2 regions of the Neorhizobium sp. NPDC001467 genome follow, and region 2 is predicted to be linked to the other one. Evidence: predicted binding sites of a transcription regulator. Region 2 holds the regulator's gene; the other holds the start of a gene.

Region 1 (7,230 bases), on a different contig from region 2:
GTGAAAGTGCTGCTGGTCAACCTCGGCGACGAGGATTTTGTCATCACGCGCGGCATGCGCATCGCCCAGATGGTGGTGGCGCCGGTCACGCAGGTGCAGATTGCCGAAATCGTAGGGACATCGCAAACCGGCCGCGGCGCGGGCGGTTTCGGCTCGACGGGCGTGTGAGGGCAGATGCCAAGGTGCGGCTCTTGGGCGCAGACCAGCCGCGCGGCAGATGGACCCCGGTGGTCGCAATCTCTCCCGCGCCCTAGAAAATGCTAGCGGCATGACATCAGCAGTGAAATGGTCCTGCTCAATACCGGCTTTGCCATTACAGCCGGCCTCACGCTCTCAAGCTCTTGAGGCCATCGTGGCATCAAGACAGGGCAAACGAAGTGAGTATCCGGATCGGATGGCTGCTACTGCACCACATGCCGCATGGCGATCCGCCAATGCGATAATGCCGCCGGGTCATTCCCAAGGAGCCGATCCGGCTACCGGCACTGGCACGTCTCTGAAAATCGCAATGGATCTTTTTTTCGCGCAGATACGATCGAGACACGGCACCGGCACAAAAGGCCAGGCTACCCCTGTCGGACGGCATGGACTTTCCAAAAGAGGCGTGTGGGCGGGCTGGCCGGGATCGATAACGGGCTTGTTCAAAATCGGTCGAAAAGCGTCGAATTTTTCCGCCACTAGCCGCCATATGCAAGGTGGCATCCTCGCATTGTAACGGGCGAAGTTCTATTTTCTGTCGAGATTTTAGAACGGAGAATGACATGTCGGAGAAGAAGCCCGGTCGGGGTCGCATCTATGCCTCGATTACACAGACCATAGGCGACACGCCGCTGGTGCGCCTCGACAAGCTGGCCAAGGAACAGGGCCTGAAAGCCACGATCCTTGCCAAGCTGGAATTCTTCAACCCGATCGCTTCGGTAAAAGACCGTATCGGTGTTGCGATGCTTGAAGCGATGGAGGCCGATGGACGCATTGCGCCCGAAAGGACGGTTCTGATCGAGCCGACCTCGGGTAATACCGGCATCGCGCTGGCCTTTGCCGCCGCGGCCAAGGGCTACAGGCTGATCCTTACCATGCCGGAAACCATGTCGATCGAACGGCGCAAGATGCTAGCGCTTCTGGGCGCCGAACTGGTGCTGACCGAAGGCGCCAAGGGCATGAAGGGCGCCATCGCCAGGGCCGAGGAACTGGCCGCATCAACGCCGGATGCCATCATTCCGCAACAGTTTGAAAACCCTGCCAATCCCGAAATCCATCGCAAGACGACGGCGGAAGAGATCTGGAACGATACCGAGGGCCAGGTTGACATCTTTGTCGCCGGCATTGGCACGGGCGGCACGATCACCGGGGTTGGCCAGGTGCTGAAGGCGCGCAAACCTGACGTGAAGGTGATTGCCGTCGAGCCGACGGAATCGCCGGTACTTTCGGGTGGCGAACCGGGCCCGCACAAGATCCAGGGCATCGGTGCCGGCTTTGCGCCGAAAATTCTCGACACGGAGATCTATGACGAAATCGTCACCGTAACCAGCGCCCATGCGATGAAGACGGCGCGGCATGTGGCGCGCCTGGAAGGCGTGCCAGTCGGCATTTCGTCCGGCGCGGCGCTCAAGGCCGCAATCGAGATCGGCAAGCGGCCGGAAAATGCGGGCAAGACGATCGTGGTGATCATTCCATCCTTTGCCGAGCGCTATCTTTCGACGGCCCTGTTCGAAGGTCTCGGCGGCTGACCAATGCCGGGAGGCCGACCCGGTTGACGGTCGCGTCGTAACAAGCGGCGACACCGTCAGTCGTTCAGCCCCTTGCCTTCAAGGATACGCGGCACGGCCTTGTCGATCCGAGCCTGCCGGGTCTTCGACTGTTTTGGTGCTGCGAAATTGAGAAGATAGGCGCGCTGCCGGCCCGGCGTCAGCGCTTCGAAGGCAGTCTTGAGTTCGGGCGCCGCTTCGAGCCGTGCCTGAAACTCCTGCGGCACCGGAAACTCTTCCGTCTTGCGGTACGCGACCTTCAGCCCCGCCTTCTCCACCGTTACCGCCTCCTGCACATAGGCGATCAAGACATCGCGCATCCGCGCGATTTCAACAGCTTGGGTGAAACGGATCTGACGGGTGGCCTGAACGTTCTTGGTCTGCTGGATGAGGATGTTTTGCGGATCCTTCATCAGCACGCCCTTGAAGAACAACAGCGCGCAATAATCATTGAAACCGTGGATGATGATCGCGTTCGCGCCCTCCACGGTATAGCAGGGCTCGCCCCATTTCAGCTGCTCCACCAGCCCGCATTCCAGCACGATCTCGCGCAGAACCTCAAGTTCCTCGCGCCAATGCGTCTGCCGCTCGAAATAGGCATCGACGTCCGGGTTCGTTGCTGCCTTGACCATCACCCCTCCCGTGCCCTGTCCATGCCCCGCCCAAGCTTCGATCGGGTCCTTGCCTGCCTCCCGTAAGACCTGCGCCTCCATGGCCGTGCGGCCCACCGCGTGCCCCTCGATAGTATGACTGCAGTGTTTGCGCCGGTACCGGCAGGATGCGAATGCTTTCAAGCGGGAGCTGGTGCCGGACGCTCTCCAGCCATGCGATAGGAAATGGCCTCGGCAAGGTGAATGCGACCAACCGTATCATGATCGTCAAGATCGGCAAGGGTGCGCGCGACCTTCAATACCCGGTGATAGCCGCGCGCGGAAAATTTCAACTTTTCGGCGGCATCGCGCAGCAATTGCAGCCCTGCCGGATCCGGCGCGGCAAATGTTTCGATCATGGCTGTCGAGCAGTGGGCGTTGGTGCTGGTGACGCCGCCCTGCCCGGCCGCCGCGTAACGTTCCTGCTGGCGGGCCCGGGCGCGGGCGACCCGACGCGCGACGTCGGCGCTACGCTCGGCCGGCACCGGACGGATCAGATCGACAGCGGAAACCGCCGGCACTTCGATACGGATATCGATCCGGTCCATCAGCGGTCCTGAAATGCGCGCCTGATAATCGGCGGCGCAGCGCGGACCGCGGGCGCAGGTGTGGCCCGGTTCACCTGCCATGCCGCAACGGCAGGGGTTCATCGCGGCGATCAGCTGTATGGCCGCCGGATAGGACACCCGGTGATTGGCCCGGGCGATGACGCATTCGGCCGTTTCCAGTGGTTGGCGCAGCGCATCCAGCACTTGCGGCGAAAATTCCGGAAACTCGTCGAGAAACAGCACGCCGTGATGGGCAAGCGACGCCTCACCCGGCCTTGCCCGCAGACCGCCACCGACAAGGGCCGCCATGGTGGCCGAATGATGAGGAGCACGATACGGCCGCCGATCCGACAGCTTGCCGCCCGACAGCTGGCCTGCAATCGAGTGGATCATCGAAACTTCAAGGAGTTCGGCCGCGGCAAGCGGCGGCAGGATGGAGGGCAGGCGTGCCGCCAGCATGGATTTTCCCGAACCCGGCGGGCCGATCATCAAGAGGTTGTGCCCGCCGGCGGCGGCAACCTCAAGCGCCCGCTTGGCGCTCTCCTGGCCTTTGATATCGGCCAGGTCCGGCAGATCGGCGGCCGGTGCCCGGATCGCCGGCTGCGGACGCGACAGAACCTGGGTGCCGCGAAAATGGTTGGCAAGCGCGACCAGGCTGCGAGGTGCGAGGATATCGATCTCATCGCCTGCCCAGGCGGCTTCCGCGCCGCTCTCGGCCGGGCAGATCAGCCCCTTGCCGAGCGCGTTCGCGCCGATCGCTGCCGGCAACGCGCCAGCTACCGGCGCCAGCGTGCCGTCAAGATTGAGTTCGCCAAGAACGGTATAGCCGGCCAGCGCATCGGCCGGGATGGCGCCGAGCACGGCCATCAGGCCGAGCGCGATCGGAAGATCGAAATGCGAGCCTTCCTTGGGCAGGTCGGCCGGGGCGAGATTGATGGTGATCTTCTTGGGCGGCAAGGCAAGCCCGGAAGCATGAAGCGCCGCCTGCACCCGCTCGCGGCTTTCGGCGACGGCCTTGTCCGGCAGGCCGACGATATGCATGTTGATCTTGCCCGGCCCGATCATGACCTGCACATCGACCGGAACGCCTTCAATGCCCTGAAACGCCACAGTACCGACACGCGCCACCATTGCCCAGTTCCCTCTTGCCGGCAGGGCGACACACGCCTGACGCGACCCCGGTTGCAATCAAGCATAGAATGAGGTCGCAGACAAGAACATCAAAGGAACAAATACTCTCTTTACGTTCATTCTGGTTGCATCTGGTTGCAAACCGCGAACAAAGGCGAGAGAAGACGGGAACGAACCGGGACGGCCCATCATCGGCGATCGCTCATCCCTTTCACAACCCGGCACCAGACGCGTTTTCGGCCAAATGTTCCACTGGGAATGAGCGCAGGGTCAGGCGTTGCGCTTGGCTTCGATCGCATCCCAAAGCAGGCTGGCGACATCAGCGCCGCCAAACTTCTTCACCTCGCGAATGCCCGTGGGCGACGTGACGTTGATCTCGGTCATGTAATCGCCGATCACATCGATACCCACGAAGAGAAAACCGCGCTCGCGCAGGGCAGGTCCGATGCGGGCGCAGATTTCCCGCTCGCGCGCCGTCAGCTCGGTGGGTTCGGCGCGGCCGCCGACATGCATGTTGGAGCGGCTGTCGGTTTCGGCCGGCACACGGTTGATGGCGCCAACCGGTTCACCATCCACCAGCAGGATGCGCTTGTCGCCCTTGCGAACTTCCTTGAGGTAGCCCTGGGCGATATAGGGTTCGCCGCGATACATCTGGCCGAACATTTCGAGAAGCGAAGTGAAGTTGCGGTCGTCGCGGGCCGAGTGGAACACGCCGGCGCCGCCATTGCCATAGAGCGGTTTGAGAATGATATCGCCCAGTTCCTGGCGGAAGGCGGCGATTTCGGCCGGATCACGCGAGATCAGTGTCGGCGGCATCAGGTCGGCGAATTCGGTAACGAAAATCTTTTCAGGCGAGTTGCGCACCCAGGCTGGATCATTGACGACCAGCGTCTTGGGATGAATGCGCTCAAGCAGGTGGGTCGAGGTGATATAGCCCATGTCGAAAGGCGGATCCTGGCGCAGGTGGACCACGTCGATGGTTGACAGATCGACCCGCTCCTTGTCACCGAGCGTATAGTGATCGCCCTTGACGTCGCGCAACTGCATCGGCTCGAGCGCGGCGAAGATGCGGCCGTCGCGCATGGTCAGCCGGTCCGGCGTATAATGGAAGACCTGATAGCCGCGCGTCTGCGCTTCCAGTGCCATCGCGAATGTTGAATCACCGGCAATATTGATGCCGGAGACATGATCCATCTGGAACGCGACTGTCTTGATCTTCGCCATAGGCCACCCTTTGAAAATGCCCGCCTGATGTAAGACGACGGGGCAAGGATGGCAACCGCTTCGGCAGCCTTATCGTTACCGGTCTTCAGGCCGCCAGAGCAGCCTTTTTCTTCGGCATGAACTTTGCCCACGCGCGAAAAGCGTAAGACAGCGGCATGGGCAGCGGCTTGCGCACGAAGGCGATCTTTTTCACGTAAGTGTCGATATGCCAGGTGGCCCAGGTGCCGCCGCGGAAATAGCCGACATCGCCGGGCCCGAGCGTGCGCTCGCTACCGTCTTCGGCGCGGATATGCACTTCGCCTTCCAGAATGACGACGGTCTCGTCCCAGCCGAAATACCAGCGGAAGGTGCCGGCCGTGCAATCCCACACACCGGTGGCGGCGAATTTGTCAACGGCTTGCGAGTGGGCGCAGTAGCGCGCCTGCGGATCGCCGGCGATCACCCAGTCGGGCTCGATCGGAAGCGGCGTCATCTCCGCCGTGGCCGAGCTGCCGCCGACGAAGGGCGACGGCGCGGCAGCAAAGGTCGGCCGGCCCTGCCCCTTGTAACGAATACCGACGGCAGCGACTGCAAGGCCAAGATAATGCAATGCCATATCAATCCCCCTGATCCTGATCGGGGACAATGATAGGGCAGGAGCGTCTATCGGCGGTTGCGCAAATCGTTAAAATTGCAGCAACCGCGCCAAGTTTGTCTGGCTTAGCCGACCGGGGCCGGGCTCGGCATGTCGATCACGGCCTTGGGCTGGCCGGACACGGCAATCCGCCTGCCATCTTCGGCCGAGAAGAAGTGCAGTCTTGCCGGATCGACGCCGATGCGCATCGTTGCCGGAATATCCGTTTCGCCCGACAGGGTGATCGTCAGCGGCTGATCGCCGACCAAGCCGTGGACGAGGCGCTGCGAGCCGAGTTCCTCGACATATTCTACCCCAAAGGGCATGCCTTCCTCGCCGGAAACCACGCGCAGATCTTCGGCGCGCAGACCGACGGTGACGGGGCCGGAGGTCGGCGCATAGCCGGCGAGCGAAATCATCGCCGGGCCGATCGCCAGCCGGTCGCCTTGGCACTCGCCCTTGACCAGGTTCATGGCCGGCGAGCCGATGAAACTGGCGACGAAGGTGGAGGCCGGCGTGTGATAGACTTCGAGCGGCGAACCCACCTGTTCGATCCGCCCGCCATTCAGAACCACCAGCCGGTCAGCCAGCGTCATCGCTTCCAGCTGGTCGTGGGTGACGTAGATCGAGGTCGTTCCGAGACGGCGCTGCAGGCGCTTGATCTCGCCGCGCATCGATACGCGCAGCTTGGCATCGAGGTTGGAGAGCGGCTCGTCGAACAGGAAGACCGAGGGCTTGCGCACGATGGCGCGCCCCATGGCGACACGCTGGCGCTGTCCGCCGGACAAGGCACGCGGTTTGCGATCCAGATACTGGGTGATTTCCAGCATGCGGGCGGCCTCGGTCACGCGCGCGTCGATCTCGGCCTTCGGTGTCTTGCGGTTTTTCAGGCCGTATTCGAGGTTCTGGCGCACCGTCATATGCGGGTAGAGCGCATAGTTCTGGAACACCATGGCGATGTCACGATCGGCCGGTTCGACCCGGTTGACGACACGCGAACCGATCTTAACCTCGCCTTCGGAAATGGTCTCAAGGCCTGCCAGCATGCGCAGAAGCGTGGACTTGCCGCAGCCGGAGGGGCCGACCAGAACGATGAACTCCCCGTCCTTGATCGCAAGGTTGATATCGGTGACAGCCCTAACGCCGCCGGTATAGATCTTTCCGACTTTTTCGACGTCGATGGATGCCATTTTACTTCTCCGTTTCTGTCAGGCCGCGGATGAAAAGCCGCTGCATGAAAATGACGATCAGGATGGGGGGCAGCATGGCCAGAACCGAGCCCGCCATCACGTAATTCCAGGCGATCACGCCGTCCTGCG
Region 2 (7,230 bases):
TGCAGCAACCCTTGAGTGATCTTGTAGGCGCCCTGGTATTCGGCGACTTCTTCACCCATGACGAACACGTCGCCATCACGGCGCATTTCTTCGGCCATGGCATCACGCAGTGCTTCGCGCACGGTGGTCATGACCATTTCGGTGCCTTCCGGAATATCCGGATCGGCAGCGGCTTCAAGCTTCGGCTGGGCCGGAACGGTATTCTCGGTCTTGGCGCTTGGCTCTTGCGCTGCTTCGCGTGCCTTGCCACCAGCGTCGTTGCTGGTTGCAGTCGGCGTGTCGGCATCGGCCTTGGGCGCGGCCGGCTTTTCAGCGGCAGCATCGGCGGAGATGGCGTCGGCGCTTTCACCTTCGGCGAGCAGAACGGCAATCTTGGTGTTGACCTTGACGTTTTCGGTGCCGGCCTCGACAAGCAGCTTGCCGATCACGCCTTCATCGACGGCTTCCACTTCCATGGTCGCCTTGTCGGTCTCGATCTCGGCGATGACGTCGCCGGACCTGACGGTATCACCCTCGTTCTTGAGCCATTTGGACAGCGTACCTTCTTCCATGGTCGGAGAAAGCGCGGGCATCAGGATATCAATAGGCATCGGTTCTTTCCTCCCCGCAGCTCAGAGCAGAATGTCGGTATAGAGCTCGGATGCGTCCGGCTCGGGGTCGTTCTGGGCGAAATCGGCCGAATCCGAAACGATGTCGCGGATATCCTTGTCGATCGCCTTCAATTCGTCCTCGCTCGCCCAGCCGTTTTCCAGCACGCGCAGGCGAACCTGTTCGATCGGGTCCTGCTCGGAGCGCATCTTCTGCACTTCTTCCTTGGTGCGATACTTGGCCGGGTCGGACATCGAATGGCCACGGTAACGGTAGGTCAGCATTTCGAGAATGATCGGACCCTTGCCGGAGCGGCAATGGGCAAGCGCTTCTTCACCGGCGGCCTTTACGGCGCGAACGTCCATGCCATCCACCTGGATGCCCGGAATGCCGAAGCCGGAACCGCGCAGCGAATAGTTCGACTGCGCCGTTGCGCGCGCGGTCGAAGTGCCCATGGCGTAGCGATTGTTCTCGACGATATATATGATCGGCAGCTTCCACAGCGCCGCCATGTTGAAGCTCTCGTAGACCTGCCCCTGGTTGGCAGCGCCATCACCGAAATAGGCGACCGAGACCGAGTCATTGCCGCGATAGGCATTGGCGAAGGCAAGACCGGTGCCAAGCGACACCTGGGCGCCGACGATGCCGTGGCCGCCATAGAAATGCTTCTCCTTCGAGAACATGTGCATCGAGCCGCCCTTGCCACGCGAATAACCGCCCTGACGGCCGGTCAACTCAGCCATGACGCCACGGGCGGTCATGCCGCAGGCCAGCATGTGGCCGTGGTCACGATAGGCGGTGATCACTTGATCACCCTCCTTCTGCGCCATCTGCATGCCGACGACGACAGCCTCCTGGCCGATATAGAGGTGGCAGAAACCGCCGATGAAGCCCATGCCGTAAAGCTGGCCGGCCTTTTCCTCGAAGCGGCGGATAAGCAGCATTTCACGGTAGGCGTGAAGCTCGTCGTCCTTGCCGAAGTCCGGCATGTTGCGGCCGGTGAATTCCTTGGAAACGGATTTGTTTGCAGACTTTGCCGCGGATCTGCGGCCGGACGTGGACGCGGTTTTAGCAGGCGCCATCGATCCCTCCCTATGTACTGCGCTTATCGAATGAGGGCTCGCCTAAGCCAGTAGGCGCGCCCCCGTGTCGAGGCGTAACATAGGGGCAAAAGCGCGCCCCAGCAATGCCATATTTGCATGGCTCACATGATTGATAACGCGCTGTAAATACACACTATTTTCGACTTAACTAGAATTCGGTTAAGTCAAGGATTGCCGTGAAAAATGACAATCTCGTCCGCCCGCGAAACGTTAAGCTGGTAACGCGCCGTCTCATCGAGCATGTCGCGCTCCATCGACCCGTCGCTGAGCAGCGCCACCTGACGCTCCAGCGCCTGGCGCTTCTGCGTCAGCTTGGCAAGGTCGTCAGCGCGCAGGACGCGCTGGCGCTCGAATTCTTCCGTGGCAATCAGCCCGAGATCGCCGTGGACCGAATGATAGCCGAAATAGGAGAGAAAAGCGACCGTGATGGCCGGAAGGACAAACCGGCCCAGTTTTCTTGGCTTATGCTGCTTCGTCCACATGCTCGTCTCGACATCCCGTCACGCAATAATCAGACAGACATTCGCAGAACTTGCTTAAGCAATCGTTGACCATGTCTCGCCGGCTTCGCGCTGCGAAAAAGCCCGCGACCTGAGGCGCGGGCTCCGACGGCTGGATGCAGGGACGGTTGGTTGCGGGTGGGCCTCGCGACCCTGGCAATATCAGCCCTTCAGGATGGAGCGGCCGGCATAGATTGCCTGCGGGCCAAGCATTTCCTCGATGCGGATCAGCTGGTTGTACTTCGCCAGACGATCCGAGCGCGACAACGAGCCGGTCTTGATCTGTCCGCAATTGGTGGCGACGGCGAGATCGGCAATGGTCGAATCTTCGGTCTCGCCCGAACGGTGCGACATGACGGCGGTGTAACGCGCCTTATGTGCCGTCTCGACGGCGTCGAGCGTTTCGGTCAGCGAACCGATCTGATTGACCTTGACGAGGATCGAGTTTGCGGTGCCCATCTTGATGCCGTCGCGCAGACGGGCCGAGTTGGTGACGAACAGATCGTCTCCGACCAGTTGCACCTTGTCGCCGATCTTGTCGGTCAGGTACTTCCAGCCAGCCCAATCGTCTTCGGCCATGCCGTCCTCGATCGAGATGATCGGGTAGCGACCGGCGAGTTCCGCCAGGTAATCGGCCATGGCTTCCGGCTCGAGCGTGCGGCCCTCGCCTTCCATCTCGTACTTGCCGTTCTTGAAGAATTCGGTCGAGGCGCAATCCAGGGCAAGGAACACGTCCTCACCCGGCTTGTAGCCGGCCTTTTCGACAGACTTCATGATGAAATCGAGCGCTTCCGGCGCGCTCTTGAGGCCCGGCGCAAAGCCGCCTTCGTCGCCAACATTGGTATTGTGACCCTGAGCGCCGAGTTCCTTCTTCAGGACATGGAAGATTTCCGAGCCGATGCGCACGGCATCCGCCAGCGTTTCCGCACCAACCGGCAGGACCATGAATTCCTGGAAATCGATGGGGTTGTCGGCATGGGCGCCGCCATTGATGATGTTCATCATCGGGACCGGCAGGACGTGGGCGGCTGCACCGCCAATATAGCGGTAAAGCGGCAGGCCGGACGATTCGGCGGCAGCCTTGGCGACGGCAAGCGAGACGCCCAGAATGGCGTTGGCGCCAAGGCGTGACTTGTTCGGCGTGCCGTCGAGCGCGATCATGGTCTTGTCGACATGGATCTGGCTTTCGGCGTCGAAACCGCCAATGGCGTCAAAAATTTCAGTATTGACGGCCTCCACGGCCTTCAGCACGCCCTTGCCGCCGTAACGGCTGCCGCCATCGCGGAGCTCGACGGCTTCGTGCGCGCCGGTAGAAGCGCCCGAGGGGACGGCGGCACGGCCCATCGTACCGTCTTCGAGATAGACGTCGACCTCAACGGTCGCGTTGCCGCGGCTGTCGAGGATTTCGCGGGCAATGATATCGGTAATGGCGGTCAATGGTCTCTCCTCAGGTTGACGTCATGCGGTCACTGAAAATGGCTCACATTCAATGACAGGGCAATTACAGGTCGGCTCTTTTACAGCCCGGATGTGTCGGCTTTGGATGGGGGCAAGGGGTCACATACCGCCCCCGCGCCTTATGCAGCCTTGGCAATGGCATCGAGCGCCAGCAGCTTCTCAAGCAGCTTCGGCATATCCTTCAGATGCACCATATTGGGCCCATCCGACGGTGCATTATCCGGATCCTCATGGGTTTCGATGAAGACGCCGGCAACACCGACCGCCACTGCGGCGCGCGCCAGCGTTTCGACGAATTCGCGCTGCCCCCCGCTCGAACCGCCCTGCCCACCCGGCTGCTGCACGGAATGGGTTGCATCGAACACGACGGGCGAGCCGAGCGACGCCATGATCGGCAGCGAGCGCATGTCGGACACCAGCGTATTGTAACCGAACGAGGCGCCGCGCTCGCACAAAAGGACGTTGCCATTGCCGCTTTCCGTGAACTTGGCCTGTACGTTCTTCATGTCCCACGGTGCCAGGAACTGGCCCTTTTTGACATTGATGGCGCGGCCGGTCTTTGCGGCAGCGACCAGAAGATCGGTCTGACGCGACAGGAAGGCTGGGATCTGCAGAATATCGACCGTCCGGGCAACGACCTCGCATTGCTCTTCGGTGTGAATGTCGGTCAGCACCGGAAACCCGAATTCCGCCTTGAGATCGGCAAAGATTTCCATCGCACTTTCCAGCCCGATGCCACGCTTGCCGGCAATCGAGGTGCGGTTGGCCTTGTCGAACGAGGATTTGTAAACGAGGCCGATGCCGAGCTTTTCGCACAGTTCCGACAGCGTGCCAGCGATCATGAAAGCATGATCCCGGCTTTCCATCTGACAGGGGCCGGCAATGAGCGAGAGCTTCTTGCTATTGGAAAACAGGACCTGCTTGGCCCCCTCGCCGACGGTTACTTCGGCCTTGGCGCTGACAGCCATGTTCACTCCTCAAAAGCACGTCAAATATCCAAGCATGGGATCACGGCTGATGTCGTGGTCGCCTTGTTCGTAACCGCGTCATTAGCAGCAAGCATCGCGCATGTCACGGCAAGATAGATCATCCCGCCCTTTGCGCAGAAAGCTACGGCTTTGCCGCTCCCAATTTTATGCTCTTGCGGAACACACATGGAACATATAGTGTCTGTTCTGGATTTGTTTCCGATTCAAGGACCCGGCCATGCTCACCCGCAAACAGCAGGAACTGCTTCTGTTTATTCACGAACGGATGAAGGAGTCCGGCGTTCCTCCGTCTTTCGACGAAATGAAGGATGCACTGGACCTGGCGTCCAAATCGGGCATTCATCGATTGATCACGGCGCTGGAGGAACGCGGCTTCATCCGGCGTCTGCCGAACCGCGCCCGTGCGCTGGAAGTCATCAAGCTGCCGGAGGCCTATAATAGCGCGCCGCAGCCGCGCAAGCCTTTCGCACCAAGCGTCATCGAAGGCAGTCTCGGCAAGGTGGCACCGGTAAAGCCGGCCACGTCACCGCCGGCCGTCAACGATCGGATGTCGGCAACCACCGTGCCGGTGATGGGGCGCATCGCAGCCGGTGTGCCGATCTCGGCAATCCAGAACACGACGCATGAAATCGCCGTGCCGCCGGAAATGCTCGGTAACGGCGAGCATTATGCTCTGGAAGTGCGCGGCGATTCGATGATCGAGGCCGGCATTCTGGATGGCGACACCGTCATCATCCGCAACGGCAATACCGCAACGCCGGGCGATATCGTCGTGGCGCTGGTCGATGATGAAGAGGCGACGCTCAAGCGGTTCCGCCGCAAGGGCGCATCGATTGCACTCGAAGCTGCCAATCCCGCCTATGAGACGCGTATTTTCCCGCAGGAACGGGTCAAGGTGCAGGGAAAGCTGGTCGGCCTCATTCGCCGCTATCATTGAAATCGGTTGCGCCGACGAGGGACCGCAGCGGTTCCTGCAGGCCCGCGTCATACAGGTTGCGTCGCCAGTCATAATGGCGGTGCCTGTCCCATGATCGGGCCGCACCGGCTTTGGCCGCAGCCACGGACCATCCGCGCGGATCGGCGGATCGGTTGAAACGAATTTCGAGCGCGCCTGTGCGTCTCAGCGCCTCACCATTGATCATCATTGCGCCGGATCGGCAGCGTGGGTAACGGGCACGCGCAGCGATGACGACCTGCGCCACATCGCAGGCCGCTCCGGCAAATCGCGCATCCTCCACTACGGCAATTGTCGGACCATTGGGCGGATGCGCTACGCACCATGAGCGCCCGGCGCAGGTAAAGGCGTTTGCTCCGGTAGCGAGTGCCTTTTGCATCGACTGCCGAGCACGGGTGATTTCTTCCGGTGTCAGTGGCGGCCGACGCGTGGCTGGCGCTTTCGGCGTCGCGCTTACCCCGAACTGATCCTTGACCTCTCCGGTCGCCGTTGGCGTAACTTCCGCCTTGGCCCCCGCGCTGGGCTTTGGCGCCATCACGGACTTGGTGCCGACAATGGGCTTTGACGCGATGTCTGCCTCGGCTCCTGTGCCGACCACGTCCACCGTCACAGGAGCGCCCTCCGTTCCGGTCGCTTCGCGGTTCCCGGCTTCTCCGTCTGTCAAGGTCACGCTAAGTCCCGGTTCGTTCCCTCCTGTCAACATTGCAGTGGATGCAACGGAGACGGCGTTTGTCGTTTTCGTACCGGGCGTCGCCTCCTGTGCGGGCGCCTTTCGCACATCGGTCGGTCGCTGCGGCCTGGGTTCAAAGGCTCGGGATTGTATGGCCACGGCCTTCGAGGCGCCTGGTTCCGAGACATCAAGCAATGTCGGGGGCGTGGCCTGCGGCAAGGAAAGAGCATGTTTCCATTGCGCATAAATGAAGTTCGGTGGGCGCGTGCGGCTAGCTGCCACTTCGCCCGCATTTAGAATGGCGACAAGGCTGGCATCCTCGGAAACAAGGAGGTCGGGCGCCGGCTCCCGCCTGGCCTGCCACGACAGCAACAATGCGGCGGCAACCACCGGAAGCCCGATGACGGACAGGCGGGTGCGCGGCAGGGTGAGCACCAGGAAACCGAGCGTTGCGACCGGAAGGAAGGCCGCGGGTTGGCGGCCGACGGAGACATCGCCACCCCAGCCGGCGACCGTCTTGGCAATGATGATGACACCGTCGAGCCCCGTTCCCATCACCTGCAGGAACGGCCCATCCAGCCCGACCGGCATCAACAGCATTGCGATAAGGCCGAATGGCATGACCACGAAGGAGACGAACGGCATGGCCGCCAGATTGGCGGCCAGCCCATAAGTGGCGACGCGGTGGAAATGGTCGATCGAGAAGATCGCGGTCGACAGGGCGCCGATCAGCGAGGTCACAAAGACGCCGGCAAACAGGCTGCCGACCGCAAATACCGGTTTCAACGCCGCCGGGCGCCAGGGCGGGTCGTCGTCATCGGCGCGCCCTCGGCTCCAGGCGGAATAGCCGGCGACCAGCGCAACGGTTGCCGCAAACGACATCTGGAAGCTGGGGCCCAGGATCTCGGAGGGCGACAGTGCGAGAACGATGAGAGCCGAAAGCGCCACATTGCGCATGCTGATCGCA

The links. Region 2 encodes LexA, which represses DNA repair genes until DNA is damaged. Its sites were predicted from a motif close to TGTTCNNNNTGTGTTCNG; they were not measured.
Region 1: a site for LexA is predicted at 4,157-4,174, ahead of ACQKKX_RS13720 (YifB family Mg chelatase-like AAA ATPase). Genes of this name have one in related genera too.

Annotation. Positions count from the first base shown of each region.
Region 1 covers NZ_JBNNPS010000006.1:56,700-63,929, forward strand. The annotation lists gene dut (dUTP diphosphatase) at 1-168, shown strand, start outside; gene cysK (cysteine synthase A) at 762-1,727, shown strand; gene ACQKKX_RS13715 (YdeI/OmpD-associated family protein) at 1,784-2,377, opposite strand; gene ACQKKX_RS13720 (YifB family Mg chelatase-like AAA ATPase) at 2,536-4,074, opposite strand; gene gshB (glutathione synthase) at 4,345-5,298, opposite strand; gene ACQKKX_RS13730 (cupin domain-containing protein) at 5,384-5,893, opposite strand; gene ACQKKX_RS13735 (sn-glycerol-3-phosphate import ATP-binding protein UgpC) at 5,998-7,101, opposite strand; gene ugpE (sn-glycerol-3-phosphate ABC transporter permease UgpE) at 7,103-7,230, opposite strand, start outside.
Region 2 covers NZ_JBNNPS010000003.1:208,559-215,788, reverse strand. The annotation lists gene ACQKKX_RS09520 (pyruvate dehydrogenase complex E1 component subunit beta) at 1-590, opposite strand, end outside; gene pdhA (pyruvate dehydrogenase (acetyl-transferring) E1 component subunit alpha) at 612-1,670, opposite strand; gene ACQKKX_RS09510 (FtsB family cell division protein) at 1,856-2,173, opposite strand; gene eno (phosphopyruvate hydratase) at 2,354-3,628, opposite strand; gene kdsA (3-deoxy-8-phosphooctulonate synthase) at 3,769-4,617, opposite strand; gene lexA (transcriptional repressor LexA) at 4,856-5,575, shown strand; gene ACQKKX_RS09490 (ComEC/Rec2 family competence protein) at 5,556-7,230, opposite strand, start outside.